Regions from separate parts of the Mesorhizobium sp. AA22 genome, predicted to be linked through region 1. Evidence: riboswitches for the same ligand, from Rfam matches in the RefSeq annotation. Region 1 holds a riboswitch; each other region holds the start of a gene.
What was found. A riboswitch is a leader RNA that binds a small molecule or an ion and turns the genes downstream of it on or off. The one in region 1 is predicted to bind cobalamin.
Positions count from the first base shown of each region.

Region 2: linked by a shared signal. The riboswitch ahead of A9K68_RS01630 (aromatic ring-hydroxylating dioxygenase subunit alpha) and the one ahead of metE (5-methyltetrahydropteroyltriglutamate--homocysteine S-methyltransferase) in region 1 are both predicted to bind cobalamin.
Region 3: linked by a shared signal. The riboswitch ahead of A9K68_RS15550 (CbtB domain-containing protein) and the one ahead of metE (5-methyltetrahydropteroyltriglutamate--homocysteine S-methyltransferase) in region 1 are both predicted to bind cobalamin.
Region 4: linked by a shared signal. The riboswitch ahead of A9K68_RS15350 (DUF1636 family protein) and the one ahead of metE (5-methyltetrahydropteroyltriglutamate--homocysteine S-methyltransferase) in region 1 are both predicted to bind cobalamin.

Region 1 is NZ_CP048406.1:5,877,153-5,881,510, forward strand. It holds gene A9K68_RS27985 (adenosine kinase) at 1-833, shown strand, start outside; cobalamin riboswitch at 1,221-1,422, shown strand; gene metE (5-methyltetrahydropteroyltriglutamate--homocysteine S-methyltransferase) at 1,535-3,880, shown strand; partial or broken gene A9K68_RS31985 (IS5/IS1182 family transposase) at 4,019-4,169, opposite strand.
Region 2 is NZ_CP048406.1:356,124-360,481, forward strand. It holds gene ugpC (sn-glycerol-3-phosphate ABC transporter ATP-binding protein UgpC) at 1-327, shown strand, start outside; gene A9K68_RS01615 (DUF680 domain-containing protein) at 424-642, opposite strand; gene A9K68_RS01620 (DUF680 domain-containing protein) at 715-939, opposite strand; gene A9K68_RS01625 (DUF680 domain-containing protein) at 1,030-1,236, opposite strand; cobalamin riboswitch at 1,757-1,960, shown strand; gene A9K68_RS01630 (aromatic ring-hydroxylating dioxygenase subunit alpha) at 2,174-3,421, shown strand; gene A9K68_RS01635 (hybrid-cluster NAD(P)-dependent oxidoreductase) at 3,445-4,358, shown strand, end outside.
Region 3 is NZ_CP048406.1:3,207,038-3,211,395, reverse strand. It holds gene cobO (cob(I)yrinic acid a,c-diamide adenosyltransferase) at 1-199, opposite strand, end outside; gene cobU (bifunctional adenosylcobinamide kinase/adenosylcobinamide-phosphate guanylyltransferase) at 201-722, opposite strand; gene A9K68_RS15555 (CbtA family protein) at 715-1,491, opposite strand; gene A9K68_RS15550 (CbtB domain-containing protein) at 1,507-1,686, opposite strand; cobalamin riboswitch at 1,723-1,932, opposite strand; gene A9K68_RS15540 (MFS transporter) at 2,377-3,276, opposite strand; gene A9K68_RS15535 (DUF1624 domain-containing protein) at 3,634-4,358, shown strand, end outside.
Region 4 is NZ_CP048406.1:3,166,293-3,170,650, forward strand. It holds gene cobN (cobaltochelatase subunit CobN) at 1-867, opposite strand, end outside; gene cobW (cobalamin biosynthesis protein CobW) at 886-1,923, opposite strand; gene A9K68_RS15350 (DUF1636 family protein) at 1,920-2,354, opposite strand; cobalamin riboswitch at 2,392-2,596, opposite strand; gene A9K68_RS15355 (winged helix-turn-helix domain-containing protein) at 2,626-3,825, opposite strand; gene A9K68_RS15360 (NADH-quinone oxidoreductase subunit A) at 4,161-4,358, shown strand, end outside.

The sequences.
Region 1 (4,358 bases):
TCGAAGCCTCCGGCGGCAGCGCCGGCAACACGGCGGCGGGCGTCGCCAGCTTCGGCGGCCGCGCCGCCTTCTTCGGCAAGGTCTCGAATGACACGCTCGGCGAGATCTACGCCCATGACATGCACGCCCAGGGCGTCGCCTTCGACACCAGGCCGCTCAATGGCGAACCGCCGACGGCGCGCTCGATGATCTTCGTCACGCCGGACGGCGAGCGCTCGATGAACACCTATCTCGGCGCTTGCGTCGAGCTCGGTCCGGAGGATGTCGAGGCGGACAAGGCGTCGGGCGCCGCCGTTACCTATTTCGAGGGCTATCTGTGGGACCCGCCGCGCGCCAAGGAAGCGTTCCGGCAGACGGCGAAGCTCGCCCACGCAGCCGGGCGCGAAGTGTCGATGACATTGTCGGATTCGTTCTGCGTCGACCGCTACCGCGAGGAGTTTCTGGAGCTGATGCGCTCGGGCACCGTCGACATCGTGTTTGCCAACAGCCACGAGATCAAGTCGCTGTACCAGACCGCCTCGTTCGACGAGGCACTGGCGCAGATCCGCACGGATTGCAGGATCGCCGCCGTGACCTGTTCTGAAAAGGGCTCGGTGATCGTGCGCGGCGGCGAGACCGTGGTGATCAAGGCGACCGCGATCAAGGAACTGGTTGACACGACAGGCGCCGGCGATCTCTATGCCGCCGGCTTCCTGCATGGCTACACGCAAGGCCGCGACCTGCAGACCTGCGGCGACCTTGGCTCACTGGCGGCCGGATTGGTGATCCAGCAGATCGGCCCCAGACCCCGGCAGAATTTGCGCCGCGAGGCTGAACAGGCGGGTTCGCTGTAGGGCGGCATTTCCGCCACGTGTTGCCCACCTTCCTGTTGTGCAGGCTGTCCAGACGAGCGCGTGTAAATCGAACGCGTACCAGTCCGAGAAGGATGGCGGTTTTTCTCCAAATTTCTGGTTGTTGAGGCTCAGGAACGTTGTCGCACTTCGGGCCAGTACTGCCCGATCATGAATGGCCAACACGCGCCATTTTTGACGAAGTCGTTTTGGGACGGGATCGTACAAATGGCAGATAGCCCGAGCGGCCAGGCACAGCCTGCGCACACCGGAGAGTGGCGCAGAAGGCTCAGCTCTACGGCGACCTCCGAATTGGGAGCCGCAGGTGAACAGTTCACATAAACACATAAACATTTCTTTATACCTCATTGACAACAAAGCGGGCTGCTGCGATTGTCCGCGTGTCGTGGTTCTCCGCTAGGCGTTGCCGTAGCAGAGCTAAGAGGGAAGCCGGTGCAATGCCGGCGCTGCCCCCGCAACTGTAAGCGGCGAGCCAGACCCATCAATGTCACTGGGGCGAACTGCCCCGGGAAGACGGGGCAGAGGCTGTGACCCGCGAGCCAGGAGACCTGCCACGGTAAACAACGTCACGGGCGGGGTGTCTGGTGGCCGCGGCAGCTCGGCGTTTATGCCGGCCTGCTAGCGCCTTCCTTGTCCCCGCCGCAACCATCGGGGGTGGGATGAATGTCTCCCAGCAAGTTCCCATAGCAACGCTTGGCATGCCGCGTGTCGGTCGCCGGCGAGAACTGAAATTCGCGCTCGAAAGCTACTGGTCCGGAAAATCTTCTGCTGCCAACCTTCTGTCGACGGCGAAGGCACTCCGTGCCGCCAGCTGGAGCGAGCAGCACGACCGCGGCGTGTCGAAAATCCCGTCGAACGACTTCTCACTGTATGACCATGTGCTCGACACCGCAGCAATGGTCGGCGCCGTGCCAGCTCGTTACGGCTGGACGGGCGGCGAGGTCCCGCTCGACATCTACTTCGCGATGGCGCGCGGGACGCAAGGCGATACTGCGGGTTGTGGACACGCCAGTCACGGGCATGCAGTTCAGGGGCAGCGCGTAACCGCGATGGAAATGACCAAATGGTTCGACACTAACTACCACTACATCGTGCCGGAGCTGAGCCAGGATCAGACATTCGCGCTCTCGTCGACGAACCCAGTCGATCACTTTCTGGAGGCAAAAGAGCTTGGCATCCATACACGCCCGGTCATCCTTGGACCGGTCACCTTCCTCAAGCTGGCGAAGTCTCCCGGCCAGGGTTTCGATCCGATAGCGCTCCTACCGCGGCTGCTGCCCGTCTACGAGCAACTCCTGCGGACGCTGGAGCTCTCGGGGGCGGACTGGGTGCAGATTGATGAGCCGGCGCTTGTGCTCGATCTTAACCCGATCGAACGAGCTGCCTTCGAATTCACCTATGGCCAGCTGTCGAAAGCCGCGCCCAAGTTGAAAATTATGCTGGCTACCTATTTCGGGCCGCTCGGGGACAATCTCGAGACCACGCTTTCGCTGCGCCTGGCGGGCCTACATCTCGATCTCGTGCGCGCTCCCGAGCAGTTGGAGACGGTTGGTCGGCTCGCACCGAAGGATCTGGTGCTCTCACTTGGCTTGATCGACGGCCGCAACGTCTGGCGCGCGAACCTGGCTGCCATTCTCGACCGCATCAAGCCGGTCGTTGCCGGCTGGCCGCTGGATCGCGTCGAGATTGCGCCTTCCTGCTCGATGCTTCATGTGCCGATGGACCTGCGGATGGAGACCGCGCTGGATGTGGACGTCAGTTCGTGGCTGGCATTCGCCGCCCAGAAGACTGAAGAGCTGCTCGTGCTGGCCCAAGCCTTATCCGAAGGCAGGGAGGCCGTAGCAGGCTCACTGAAAGCTTCTGCCGAGGCGGCCGCCGCGCGCGCAATGTCTACAAAGGTCCATGATCCGCTCGTCCACGGTCGAATTAGCAGCATTGACGGCGTCATGAAGCAACGAAAGAGCGCATTTGCCAAGCGCTCGAGAGTCCAGGCCGACACGCTCCGCCTGCCGCCGTTCCCGACGACGACCATCGGGTCCTTCCCGCAGACGCCCGAGGTGCGCAGGGCGCGCTCCGCTCACGCGAAGGGCCGGCTGAGCTATGTCGACTACCAGGCCTTCCTGAAGAAGGAGACTGAGGCGGCTGTGCGTTGGCAGGAGGAGATCGGGCTGGACGTGCTGGTACACGGCGAGTTCGAACGACACGACATGGTGCAGCATTTCGGCGAGCAGCTGTCCGGCCTCGCCTTCACCCAGCATGGCTGGGTGCAAAGTTACGGCTCCCGGCTCGTGCGCCCTCCCATCATCTTCGGCGACGTATCGCGGCCCAATCCGATGACGGTCCTCTGGTGGCAATTTGCCCAGTCGCTGACGAAAAAGCCGGTAAAGGGCATGCTCACAGGCCCAGTGACCATTCTTAACTGGTCTTTTGTGCGCGACGACGTACCCCGCGCCGAGGTCTGCCGCCAAATCGCGCTCGCCATCCGCGATGAAGTGGCCGACCTGGAAAGAGCTGGCGCAAGGGTGATCCAGATCGATGAGGCCGCGTTTCGCGAAGGCTTGCCCCTGCGGAAGTCCGACTGGAAACATTATCTCGGCTGGGCTGTCGAATGCTTCCGGCTCGCTTCAACGGGTGTAGCGGACGCGACCCAAATTCACACCCACATGTGCTATTCTGAGTTCAATGAGATCATCGACTCGATCGCTGAACTGGACGCGGACGTGATTTCGATTGAGACGTCGCGCTCCAAAATGGAACTGCTAGACGCCTTCACGAAGTCCAAATATCCGAATGACATCGGTCCTGGCGTCTACGACATTCACTCACCACGTATCCCGGAAGTCGGCGAAATTTTACATCTCGCCCAACTTGCCCGCGCGCGACTGTCGGACGGCCAACTGTGGGTGAATCCGGATTGTGGCCTCAAAACAAGGAAATGGGAGGAGGTCCGGCCTGCCCTCATGAACATGGTCGCTGCCGCATGCGCGCTGCGGGAGAAAGAGCGGGCGCAGGTCGCTGGGCCAGTGTGACCGGCAAACATGTGACCAGCGGATTCGCGGATCGAATTCAAGGCAGAAGGAACGGCATCGAAAAGCCGCGCACTGCTCGAAGACGCGTGCGAGGCCCCCCACCCTTGTCGTCCAGCCGAAGGTCCGCGCGACGACTCAGCGGCGGGCAGGATCTGGAAGCGCTTCTGGTCGTCCGAAGGACGGATGATTTCGCCACGAAATGAAGGAAGACGGCTTTGTCCATGAGCTGCAGCCTCTCACAGGCGCCAGCGGCCAACAGACACTTCACCGAGGGCCAACGCTTGAGGATGCCGCCTGAGCACCGGCACCATCGAGATAGCGGCCGATCCAGTCGAGTCCGTTACAGCCGGACTCGTCGCTTCGATGACGTAGCTTCGGTTGCACAATGGATGTCCCGGTCGCGGCCCGACGTACGAACCCGGACCTCAGCGCCGACCTAAGGAGACCGACGCACCTTGGGTTGGCCCCTACTGTCGGG
Region 2 (4,358 bases), 1.1 Mb from region 1:
AAGGCGACGGTGCCGATCGCCACGCCAGCGTCAGTGAAGGGCGCTTCGGTGAGCTTCGGCGTGCGGCCGGAGGATCTGATGATCGCCACCGGGACGGATTATCTTTTCGAGGGAACGGTGGACTATGTCGAGCAGCTCGGCGAGGTTCAGCTCGTCTATGTCGACATCGGCCGCTCCGAACTGCCGCTGGTGACCAAGCTGCCCGGCAATGTCGAGGTCAAGCGGGGTGCTGCGCTGCGGTTGAATGCCGATGCCGGCGACCTGCATATTTTCGATGCCGACGGACATTCCTTCACACTCCACAAAGCGGAAGCAAGGGCAGCCTGAGGCCGGCGGCCTAACTGCTGGATACAGGCAGTTTGGCGAAGGCAAAAAACAAGAGCGGCGGGCAAAGCCCGCCGCTCTTGTGCGTTCAGGTCGCTGTTAGCGGCCGAACAGGTTGCGGTCGCTGCCGTGGACAGGCTTCTCGTCAGCCGGAACCGGATTCTGCGGCGGGGCCGAATTCTGGGTCGAAGCCGTGTACGAGCTGTCGACCGCAACGGCCGGTTGGTTGGCGCCGTTCGATCCATAATTGTCGCTACCGGCAAATGCGCTGCCGGCGACGGCCAGAACGGCGGCGGTCGCAAGAACAATCTTCGTCATTTCAGTACTCCTGGATTTTTCGTGTTCCACCAGCGCGGCGGGCAAATGCCGCCGCTGCTGTTGGGATCGACACTAGTTGTTGCCGAAGAGGTTACGGTCGCTGCCGTGGACGGGCTTCTCGTCAGCCGGAACCGGCTTCTGCGTCGAAGCCGAATTCTGAATCGAAGCCGTGTACGAGCTGTTGTCGACCGCAGCGGCCGGCTGGTTGGCGCCGTTCGATCCAAAATTGTCGCTGCCGGCAAAAGCGCTTCCGGAGACGGCCAGAATGGCGGCGGCGGCAAGAATGATCTTCTTCATTTCTAGTACTCCTGAATTGTCGTATCGCCTCAGCGCGGCGGCCGCGGTCTTTATGAAAGACAACGCCGCTCTGCTGTTTGGGATCAGCTGTTAATTGTTGCCGAAAAGGTTGCGGTCAGCGCCCTGGACAACGGGCTTTTCAGCGTGAGCCGGCTTCTGAATGGAAGCCGTATACGAGCTGTTGTCGACCGCAGCGGCCGGCTGGTTGGCGCCGTTGGACGCATAATGGTCGCTGCCAGCAAAGGCGCTGCCGGTGATGGCCAGAACGGCGACGGCAGTAAGAGCAATCTTTTTCATTTTTGGTACTCCAGTATCTTAATTTTCCGTCCGTCTAGCGGCGTGTCTTGGGAGGAATTCGCGTCGTTCGGACAGCCCCGATGTGGGAAGGCCATTCGGCGGATTCCAATCACTAAGTTGTTCCGTGTGGACCAAGAATCTACACCTTGAAATTGTACCAGATGCTTCCAGTAGTGTTATTTTATGTTTTGTTTCAGAGGTTTATGCCAAAGGCGCCATTCGACCATTTGACGAATTGCCGGACCTGCGTTCACAGCGTCATGCACGCATTGTCATCAGAAACGAACCGTTCGGTTCGATTTAGATGCGGCTTAAAAAGCCGGTGCTGAGTTGTTGTCGAATCGTTAACCATTTAGGCGCCCTGCAATGGTTAAATCCGGCGTGCTTTCAGAACCGGCAGCGCTCGCAGCCGGGTGCAAATTCATCCCCCCTCAAATCCCGGCCCACAGGGTTTCGCCGCCGTGTCGCGCCGCATGGATACGATGTCGCTTTCATGCCGGCAGTCAGCCAGCCGTCATGATTAGATCACGGCAACTCAGGTGCCGCTTGGTGACGACGAAGCGGAGAATTGGGAAGCCGGTCAGAACCCGGCGCTGCCCCCGCAACGGTGGTGGAGTTCAAGTCGCAACGGGAGACCACTGGGCCACAAGCCTGGGAAGGTGTCGCGATGAGTCCGCAAGGACACTCCAGAGCCCGGAAACCAGCCCGAGATTTCTAGACACGACTGATCGCGGTGGGCGGTCAAGAGGTGGATGATGCATGTCTGGCCTGTCGCCGGCCTGCGAGCGATCCTTCCTCCATCACCACCAGTTCAGTCTTTGGAGCGACGTGCGTCCCTTTGGACGTACAAAACACGCTCCAAGACTTTGAATTGCGCATCGTGCTTTCCGAAATCGATTCCGATTTCGGGCCGATGCGACGGCTATAAGGACAGGACATGGATGCGCGCAACGACATGCTGAGGCTCTTGCACGGCCGCAGGGCAGGCTATTCGCTCGAGCAGCCCTTCTATACCGATGCCGATTTCTTCAAGCTCGACATGGAGCTGATCTGGTATCGCGACTGGCTGTTCATCGGCCACGATTGCGAGTTGCCGAAGCCGGGCAGCTACATCACTGCCCAGATCGGCGACGATCCGGTCGTGCTGGTCCGCGACCAGCAAGGCAGGATCAATGCCTTCCACAATTCCTGCCGGCATCGCGGCAGCCGCGTCTGCAACGCCGACAAAGGCACGGCGGCGAAGCTCGTCTGCCCCTATCACCAGTGGACCTACGGGCTGGATGGCCGGCTTTTGTTCGCAAGGCAGATGGCGGACGGCTTCGACAAGAGCCAGTTCAGCCTGAAGCCGGTGGCTTGCGAAAGCGTTGGCGGCTACATCTTCATCTGCCTGGCCAAGGAGCCCGCCGATTTCGCGCCGATGCGCGCCATGATCGAGCCTTACCTCCTGCCGCACCGGCTGCGCGACGCAAAAATCGCCTTCGAATCGACCATCGTCGAGAAGGGCAACTGGAAGCTCGTCTGGGAAAACAACCGCGAGTGCTACCATTGCGCCGGCAACCATCCGGAACTGTGCAAGACATTCCCGGAAGCGCCGACCGTGACTGGCGTGCAGGGCGCCGATAGCGATCCGGAGATGCTCATGCACTGGGCGAAATGCGAGGCGGCGGGCTTGCCGAGCAAGTTCCGCATCGATCCGGCCGGGCAGTATCGTGCCACCCGCGCGCCGCTGCTGCGCGATGCCGTCAGCTACACGATGACGGGAAGACGCGCGGTGAAGAAGAACCTTTCCGACAGCGTTTCGACCGAGCGCATCGGCTCGCTGCTGCTCTATCACTATCCGACGACCTGGAACCACATCCTCGGCGACCATGCCGTCACCTTCCGCGTGCTGCCGATCAGCGCCACGGAAACGGCCGTCACCACCAAATGGCTCGTCCACAAGGACGCGATCGAAGGCGTCGATTACGATCTCGCCGAACTCACCCACGTCTGGACCGAGACCAACGATCAGGACCGCCGCATCGTCGAGGAAAACGCCTTCGGCATCCTGTCGCCGGCCTATGAGCCCGGCCCCTATTCTGAACTGCATGAGGGCGGCGTCATCCAGTTCGTCGAATGGTACGCCTCCTTCATCGGGCCGCGCCTTGCCGAGGACGGCCGGCCGGCGTTGCGCAGCGTCGCCTGAGAAAGGTCAAGGGTATGAACGCGATGACGGATCTCGGGCTCTACCGCCATCTCGACGAGATGGCGCCTTGGAACGACAGGCTCCAGGTGCTGGAAGTGATCGGCGTCAGCGACGAGGCGCCTGACGTGAAGACCTTCACCTTCCGCTCCGACAACCAGACCTGGTTCCGCTACAGACCGGGGCAGTTCGTGACGCTGGAACTGCCGACCACTGACGGCCCGCTGATGCGGACCTATACGCTGTCGTCCTCGCCGTCGCGGCCGTTCTCGATCGCGGTGACGGTGAAAGCCCAGGCCGGCAGCCTCGGCACACGCTGGATGTTCGACAATCTAAAACCCGGCGTTCACGTGAAAGCCTATGGGCCGACCGGCGACTTTTCGCTGCACAGCTACCCCGCGGCCAAGTATCTGTTCATTTCGGCCGGCTCCGGCGTGACGCCGATGATGTCAATGCTGCGCTGGCTGAACGACTGTGCGCCATGGACAGATGTCGGCTTCGTCAACTGCGCACGAAAGCCCGAGGAGATCATCTTCCGCAAGGAACTCGAACTGCTCGGCAGCCGCATGCCGGGCCTAACGCTTGGCTTCATGATCGAGGAGCGCTCCAGCCGCGAGGGCTGGTTCGGCCATATGGGCCGGATCGACGCGATACGGCTGCCGCTGCTGGCGCCCGATTTTCGCGAGCGCGAAATTTTCTGCTGTGGTCCCGACCCGTTCATGCGCGCCGTGCGGCAGATGCTTGAGGCGGCCGATTTCGACATGGCCAACTATCATCAGGAGAGCTTTGCGGCCCCAGTGGTGGAGGAAATACTGGCCCCGTTCACATCACCGGCAAAGGGTGGGCCGGCAGAGGGCGGGGTCGAGACACCTGCCGAGGCCGCAACGCCGATCCGCTTTTCGCTTTCGGATGTCGATGCCGACTGCGTTGCCGGCCAGAC
Region 3 (4,358 bases), 2.7 Mb from region 1:
CGACGCGCCTGCCGTAGCCGAGCATCCTCAGCGCCAGCCCGAAGGCGGCAGTGGTCTTGCCCTTGCCGGGCCCGGTGTTGACGATCAGCAGCCCCTTCTCGACCGTCTTTGCCGCGACCTCGGCGTCCTGCACCGCTTTGCGCTTGGCCATCTTGGCGCGATGGCGCTCCTCGTCCTTGGGATCGATAGTATCAGCCATGTCACTTCACCTTGAGCGGCAGCCCCACCACCATCAGCAGCACCGTATCGGACACTGCCGCGACTTGCTGGTTGAGCCGGCCGGCGGCATCGCGAAACCGGCGAGCCAACGCATTGTCCGGCACGATGCCCTGGCCGACCTCGTTGGAAACCACGAACCACGGCCCGCGCGGTCGTGACAGCACATCCGCCAGCCCTCGGCATTCGGCCTCAACGTCATGTTCGGCCAGCATATGATTGGTCAGCCACAAAGTCAGGCAGTCGATCAGGACGGGCCGGCCGTCAGGCAGCGCCTGGATCGCGCCGACGAGATCGAGCGGCGCGTCGATGGTCGTCCAGCCCTCGCCGCGCCGCGACCGATGCAGCGCAATACGTTCGCGCATCTCGTCGTCATAGGCTTGCGCCGTGGCGATATAGGCCCACGGCGCCGGGCAGGCCCTCGCCAATTTTTCGGCATGCGCGCTCTTGCCGGAGCGTGCACCGCCGATGACCAGGGTCAGCGTCCCGGCAACGCGATCAGGCAAAGCTGTCGCGTAGGCCGGTCGCGGTGCCGGTCAAGCGGCCACGCACCACGCCGACGATGCCGCCGAGCACCAGCCAGAACACCAGATTGGTCAGCGTCACCGCCACCACGAACTGGTGATGCAGGCCTTCTGGGATCGGCGATTCGAAACTGTCGGGCTGCGGCGCGCCGACGATATGCGGCGCCACGATCAACGCTACGGCAATCAGCGCCAGTGGCAACGACTTGCGGAAGGCAAGCAGGCCGAGACCCGCCGCGGTCGCCATCACGGTCGCCGTCCACCAGATCTGGCGCTGGGTGAGATCGGCCGCCGGCATCGCCGGCAATTCGGGCGGCAGGCCAAGGTTCGGAGCCAGCGTGAATACGGCAAAGCCGGCAAAGCCCCAGAACAGGCCCTGACGCCAATTGCCGATGCCGCCGGCGAACTCCGAAGCGGCGACCAAGATCAGCGCAAAGCCGATGCCGGTGACCACATTGGCAACGATATTGAAGGCGAAGCGCTCGAAGCCGTCGGCCGGCGTCCAGCCCCCCTCTTCCGGGGCGGCAGCTTCGGCCGGCGCTGGCGCCGCGCTGGTCATAGCATTCGTATCCCCGGCGTTCGCAGCCGGCGCCGCGGCATGGTCATGCGTGTGACCACCGCCGGCCTGTTCGTAGACTTCCGCTTTCAGAATGAGCGGCACCGTGGCATAGGCCTGCATGCAGGCGAGAACGACGCCTGCCACAAGCCCTGCGATCGCCGCGATGAACACGACGTTGCGAAACAGTGTCATGGTGTCAGCCCCTCATCAGTGGCAGGGGAACGCCATCGAATGGCGATAGTCGTGAGCGGCATTGTGGACCGCATCGATATGCGAGAAGCCGACAAAGCCCATCACGAAAATGCCGAGAAATGCAGCAAGCGCCAGCTGCACGAAGCGCGACTGCGAGGAGACGGAAGTGCCGAGCGAGACGGAAGCGGTATTCATGTCTTGTCCTTTCGCCCTCCACCCGAGGGCATAGAAGTCAGTTTTCCTGTCGCCGGCAGGTCTCCTGGCTCGCGGATCAACGCCCTTCCCCACCTTCCCGAAGAAACTCTTCAGTGGCATATGGAGAGGACTAACCGCACACAGTTGCGGGGGCAGCCACGGCATTGGGCCAACAATTCGCCCTCACCGCATTCCCTTTAGGGCGCCGTGCGTCCGAATGGACGCACAAGGACGCTCTAACACTTAGACTCTGCGCATGACCTTTCCGAAACCGATTCCGGTTTCGGGATCATGCGCGGCTCCAAACGGAACCGACGACAGCTGCGACTATAGGCAGAATCGTCGCGTCCGGCAAACCAAATTCCGCCAGCCACCAGCGCGAATGCGCCTCTCGGCGGGCCAGCCAGCCCGTCGCCGCGATTGGTGCCGCTCGGCTCGGAGCAGACCGAACTGACCGCCGAATGGCTTTTTTCCCCCGAAGCTCGCCGATCCAACGGCTAATATCGACAACATCGTCGCTTTCGGCAGGCAGGTGCTGGAGGAGGACGCTGATATCTGCGAGATCAACCAGAAAGGCCTGCGCTCGATGCGCCACAAGGCCGCATGCTGATGCCCGAGGAATATGAATTGCATCGCTTCCACAACTGGGTGCGCGAGCGGCATACAACGCTTTCACCAAAATTCTGACGATCAAAGCGACTTCGGCAGATACCGCCAGGTGACAAAACCGCAGCCCGCCGCCAGCAGGCCGAGCGTGGCGAACACCGAGCCCAGCCCGAAAAACGCCAGCACCACCGAATAGACCAACGGCGGTGTCAGCTCGGAAAAGTCGAGATAGGTGCGATAGACCGCCGCCATCTCAGCCCTTTCATAGAACCGCACCGAGCGCATGAAGGCGGTCGAGCCCAACGCGTCGAGAGCGATGGCGAAGAGCGCGCCGCACAGCAGCAAGGCGCCGGTAAGAAACGGCACGGATTCGCCGACGGCGCCTGCCGCCAGCAGCATGGCCGACAGGGCGAAATAGGCTGATGTCATGGTTCGCCGGCCGCCGAAACGCTGTCCCACTCTGCCCCAGAAGATGGCCGTGAACAACAGCGCATTGCCCGCTGAGACCAGCAGGCCGCCAGCGAGCTCGCCCTCTCCTGTGATCACCATGAACAAAGGCCCGTAGACGAAAAATGTCGTCCAGAAGCAGGAGCGGCCGAAGGCGATCAGCCAGGCCAGCCTGAGACGCGGCTGCGGGACGAAGCGGCCGATATTGGCGAGCGGATTGGCCGGCCGCGTCTTGCCAGGGCGGATCGACTGATCGTCGCCGAGCCGGTTGGTCCAGAACAGCGCCAGCAGGGCCATGGCGAAGATGGCGACCGCGCCATGCGCGGCATAGATGCCAAAACGCGTGTAGAGGAAGATGCCGAGTGTCGGCCCGCTTGTCCAGGCGAGCATCGACCACGCCATGCGCAGCGATTCGGCCTGCATGAAATCGGTCTTGCGGATGTGGTCCATAATGTAGAGGCTGAGCGTGATGGACAACGCGCTGGCGCCCATCACGCGGCAAAGCATGCCCACCAACTGCCGCACATGGGTAGCCATTGCTGTCCCCGAAGCAGAATCGCCCAAAGCAGGACGTGAGCGCCAAATCTGCCGTGGCCATCCTAGGGTCGGTAACAGGAAACCGACCCGTTCACGGCAAAAAGCGAACCGGCCAAAGGCTTTCCGGCGCTGGCCTACCGCATCGGCGCGAAATCGGAATCGATTCTCGGAAAGCACGATGCGTAGATTCAAAGCGTTAGAGCGAACTTTGTGCGTCCAAGTGGACGCACGTCGCTCTAATGCCGGCCTTGATGCGACGCCGGCGCGAACCGGAGCCGAGGCCGTGTGTTGCCGCCTTCTTTTGTCCGGGCCAATCGTGATAGTCGTCTTGCTTTGCTGAATCAGAATTGCGAGACCATGAGCATCGACACGCTGACCGTATCCGTTCAGGATCAACCGAAGCCGAAGCGCATCATCGCCATCGACGTCGCCCGCGGCGTCGCTTTGCTTGCCATGGCGAGTTACCATTTCACCTGGGATCTCGAATTCTTCGGCTACACCGATCCCGGTCTGACCGCCTTCGGCTGGTGGAAATTCTACGCGCGCTGCATCGCTTCGACCTTCCTGTTCCTGGTCGGCGTCAGTCTGTTCCTCGCCCATGGCAAACAGATCCGCTGGAACGGTTTCTGGAAACGCTTCGCCATGGTCGCTGGTGCGGCGCTCGCCATATCGGCTGCCACGAGGCTTGCCACGCCGGACAGTTTCATCTTCTTCGGTATCCTGCACGAGATCGCGCTCGCCAGCCTGCTCGGCCTGGTGTTTCTGCGGCTGCCGGCGCTGCTGACGCTTGTTGTCGCGGCTTTCGTCATCACCGCGCCGCTCTACCTCAGGTCCGAGATCTTCGACCATCCGGCCCTGTGGTGGGTCGGCCTGTCGGCAACCAATCCTCGCTCCAACGATTATGTGCCGCTGTTTCCATGGTTCGGCCCCGTGCTTGTGGGCATCGCGGCGGCAAAACTCGCCTTCACTTCCGGCTTGCTGACGCGGCTGGCGGGCCTGACGCCCGGCCGCTGGACAAATCCGCTGGTCTTTATCGGCCGGCACAGCCTCGCCTTCTATCTGATCCACCAGCCGGTGCTGAT
Region 4 (4,358 bases), 2.7 Mb from region 1:
TGCTGGGTCCTTGAGGCTGGAGACGAAGATGGGGACGGGGGCCATTCCGCGCGCGCTCAGCGCCTCAAAAAGAGCGTCGATGGGCGCGACATCGGCGGCGAGCAGCATCGAGCGATAGAACAGGATGGGAATGACAGGCGCGGCGTATCCCTCCCCCTCGAGGGGAGGGTGGCCAGCAGGGCCGGGTGGGGTCGTTGCGGCAGTGCGCGACGTTTCTTTCTGTCGAAGCGCTTCAGGGTGTCGGCGCACTTCAGAGAGGACCCCACCCCCGGCCTGCGGCCGGACCTTCCCCTCGAGGGGGAGGGGGACGACACCGCGCCCCGGCTCATAATAGCCCGCCTTCGGCACGCTGACCGGCTCCGCGACCTCCATGTCCGATCCCGCCAGCCGGGCCAGCCGATGCACCAGCGCTGTCATGTTGGCCGGGCCGCCCTCGCGAAAATAATTGAGCAGACCGTCGAGCTCTTCGCGGGGCAGCGTCGAGCATTCGATCAGCCGCAAATCCTCGTCGTGGCTCTCGCCGGGCAGCAGCGCCAGTTTTATGCCGCGTGCGCGGGCGGTCGAGGCAAGCTGGTCGCAGCCATAGCGCCACCAGTCATAGCCGCCGAGAATGCGAACCAAAATAACCCTGGCGTGGCGGGCGACGCTGTCGATCCAGAGGTCGACGGACATGGGATGGCGCAGATCACGCAAAGCCGCCAGCCGCATCGACGGCAGGCGATCCGCACCTGCCTTCCACGCCGCCGCCAGCCCGGCCAGATCGCTGTCGGTGAAGGACAGCGCCGCGACATCCGCAGGCGTCTGCCTGAGATCAACGGGCTCGGCGAGATCGTCGAGCGAGGCGGATGTTGTGGTGAGGATGTGCATCGCGGCTCGTGCCTGGGGTCAGCCGGCGAGGATACGCTCGATGGCCGGGCGGCTCAGCCCTTTCAGACCGATGACGACGAGACGCGAACGGCGGTCGTCCTCAGCGGTCCAGGCGCGGTCGTAATAGTGATTGACGCGCGGACCGACAGCCTGCAGCAACAGCCGCATCGGCTTGCCGCCGACGTCGACAAAACCCTTGACGCGCAGCACGTTCTCTTCCTCCGCCGCCGTGGCAACACGCAAAGCCAGCTCATCGGGATTGGCGACCGACGGAATGTCGATGACGAAGGAATCGAAGTCGTCATGCTCGTGGTCGAGTTCGTCGTCGTGGTGGGTCTTGCGGTTCTCGATGTCGTCCTCGACGGCAAGGCCGAGGCCGAGCAGCACAGACGGGTCGACCTTACCTTGCGAGATCGGCACGATCTTGACGGCGCGCGCGGTGTGCTCGCCGATGATGGCATTGGCGCGGGCCGAACCGGCGGCGTCCATCAAGTCGCTCTTCGACAATATGATCAGGTCGGCGCAAGCGAGTTGGTCCTCGAACACCTCCTCGACCGGGTCGTCGTGGTCGAGCGTCTCGTCCTGCGCGCGCTGCGCCTGCAGGGCGTCCATGTCGTTGGCGACGCGGCCTTCGGCCAGCGCTGGTCCGTCGACCACGGCGACGACGCCGTCCACGGTCACCCGGCTCTTCACCGACGGCCACTGGAAGGCCTTGACCAGCGGCTTGGGCAGAGCCAGCCCAGAGGTTTCGATCAGGATATGGTCGACCTTCGGCGTCAGCGACAGGATCTGGTCGAGTGCCGGGACAAAGTCGTCGGCGACGGTGCAGCAGATGCAACCATTGGCCAGCTCGACGATATTCTCCTCGGGGCAGGTGTCGATGCCGCATCCTTTGAGGATCTCGCCGTCGATGCCGATGTCGCCGAACTCGTTGACGATGATGGCCAGCCGCTTGCCCCCGGCGTTTTCGAGCAGATGGCGGATCAGCGTTGTCTTGCCGGCGCCGAGGAAGCCGGTGACGACGGTGCAGGGCACGCGGGAGACGGAAGCGGTCATGTCAGATCCTTCAAAAGGTCGAGGGGAGGGATGCGGGCGACGAGGCCGCGCTTCAGGCAATCGGGGCGGCCGCGCCATGGAATGAGGCCGTCCGTCGAGGTGGCGAAGAGCTTTGCGCCAGCGACGAGATCGGCGCCGCTGGTCACGACCAGGTCGCCGAAGACATAGCTCCAGCAGCCGTCGCGCAGGATCGCGGCGCTCAGCCGACGCTTGCAGTTGCCGAGGCATTCGACGCTGCGGATACGGATATTTTCCCCTGATGCTGCGCGGCGCGTGTCTTCGGCCAACAATTCGCCGGCGCGGGGATGGCCATCGGAGCCGGTCTCGTCACGGCAAGAGTCACAGACGATCACCGTGACGCCGGTCAAAGCATCATTATCGCCGGACAAAACGTCCGCTGTCTCAGCCGAAAAACTGCTGTCGCGTTCCAAATCAGGCTCCTTGCCCGGAAAACCCGCCAGGCGATCGGATTCTTATGTCCTAGACGGCAGGTCTCCTGGCTCGCGGGTCATCGCCTTGGTGCCGCCTTCCCGGGACCGTCCCAGTGGTTTTCGGCCTTGGCTCGTCGCTTACAGTTGCGGGGACAGCCGCGGATTTGAAATCGGGATTTCGCACCGCATTCCCTCTTGGCTCCTCCCTTTGCCGAGAGGAGACCGTCTGGATTGGATTTAGGCCTGTGCAGGCAGTCGTGTCAACGCACGTCTACGATGCGGCAATGTTGGCGAGAGCCGAACCCAGGTCGCCGGCCGGAGTCACTTCGATGCGTTCCAGCCCGAGCCAACCCTGCATCAGCTTCAACTCCTCGAAGAGTTCGGCGGCGGTTTTCGGCGGGGCGCCGGGCTCGGCATAGGCGGCATGGACGCGCAGCACGCCGGCGGGGCGGTCAGCCTTGAGATCAATGCGAGCCACGATCCTTTCGCCGAGCAAAAACGGCAGCACATAATAGCCGTACTGGCGCTTTTCGACGGGGGTGTAGATCTCGATGCGATAGCGGAAGTCGAACAGTCTTTCCGTGCGCGACCGCTCGAAGACGACCGGATCGAACGGAGCGAGCAGCGCGCGTGCCTCGACCTTGCGAGGAAAACGGGCGTCCTTGTAAAGATAGGCAGGCTTGTCCCAGCCTTCGACGCGTACGGGCAAAAGATCGCCGGCGTCGACCAGTTCCTCAATACGGCCCTTGATGTCGGCTGGAGAGAGGCGGAAATAATCGCGCAGGTCGCCCGCCGTCGCGACCCCGTGGGCGCGGGCGGAAATGCGCAGCAATTCGCGGTGCGCATCCTCAGGGGAGGGCACTGGCAGGGCAAGTATCGCAGGCGGCAGCACTCGCTCCGGCAGATCGTAGCGCCGCTCGAAGCCACGACGCGACGCCGTGGTGATGCGGCCGGCCCAGAACAGCCATTCGAAAGCGTGCTTGGCATCGCTCCAGCCCCACCAGCCGCCCGAGCCTTTCTGGCCTTCCAGGGCGGAAGCGGCGATCGGGCCGCGTTGAACGACCTCGCGATAGATGTCTTCAATGTAGGCGGCGCGTTCGCGGCCCCACTTGGCCAGCCCGTTATACATTTCCTCGCCGCGCTCGGCCCGCTCCATGCGCCAGCGCATCAGTGGATAGGTCTCGACCGGCAGAAAGGAGGCCTCATGCGCCCAATATTCGAAGACTTTGCGCTTGCGCGTCACGGCGGCGTTGTCGAGCAGCGCAAGCGGGTAGGGGCCAAGCCGCGAATAGAGCGGCATATAGTGAGCACGCACCACCGCACTGACGGAATCGATCTGCAGCAGGCCGGTGCGGGCAAGGACGCGGGCCAGATGGCGGCGATCAGGCGTGCTGTTAGGGCGAGGGTCGGCAAACCCCTGTGCGGCAAGCGCGATGCGCCGGGCCATGGCGAGCGAGATTTTTTCCTTCATGCAGACGTTACTCTGTTGGCGTTCGACCTAAGGTTTGGACGATGATTCCGCGCCATGCTAGCAGGGTTTTGGCGGCATCTATGTCAGGAGAGAAAACTGGAGTAAAAGTTGAAAGAAATCAAACGGGAGCGATCGGACCAGTTTATCCGGATATGCCGTCCAGGCACCGTGTTTTGAACAAGGTTTGACTTGCTTCGCCGAAAGCGCTGCGCTAACCCTCGCCGCGTTGCAGCATAGAGCCTCCTAAAACGGTTCAGTGGTTAAACTGTCACGCTTCCGCAAGTGGGTCCGGTGCTGTAATCAGAGTGGATTGGCCGCCAACGGAAAGCTGCAGCATGAACGCATTGTTGAGTTCGTACCTGCCTATCGTCCTGTTCATCGGCGTGGCGCTGGTCGTCGGCCTGGCGCTGCTTGCCGCCCCCTTCCTGGTGGCCTTCCGCAACCCAGATCCGGAAAAGCTTTCCGCCTATGAGTGCGGCTTCAATTCGTTCGACGACGCCCGCATGAAGTTCGACATCCGCTTCTACCTAGTG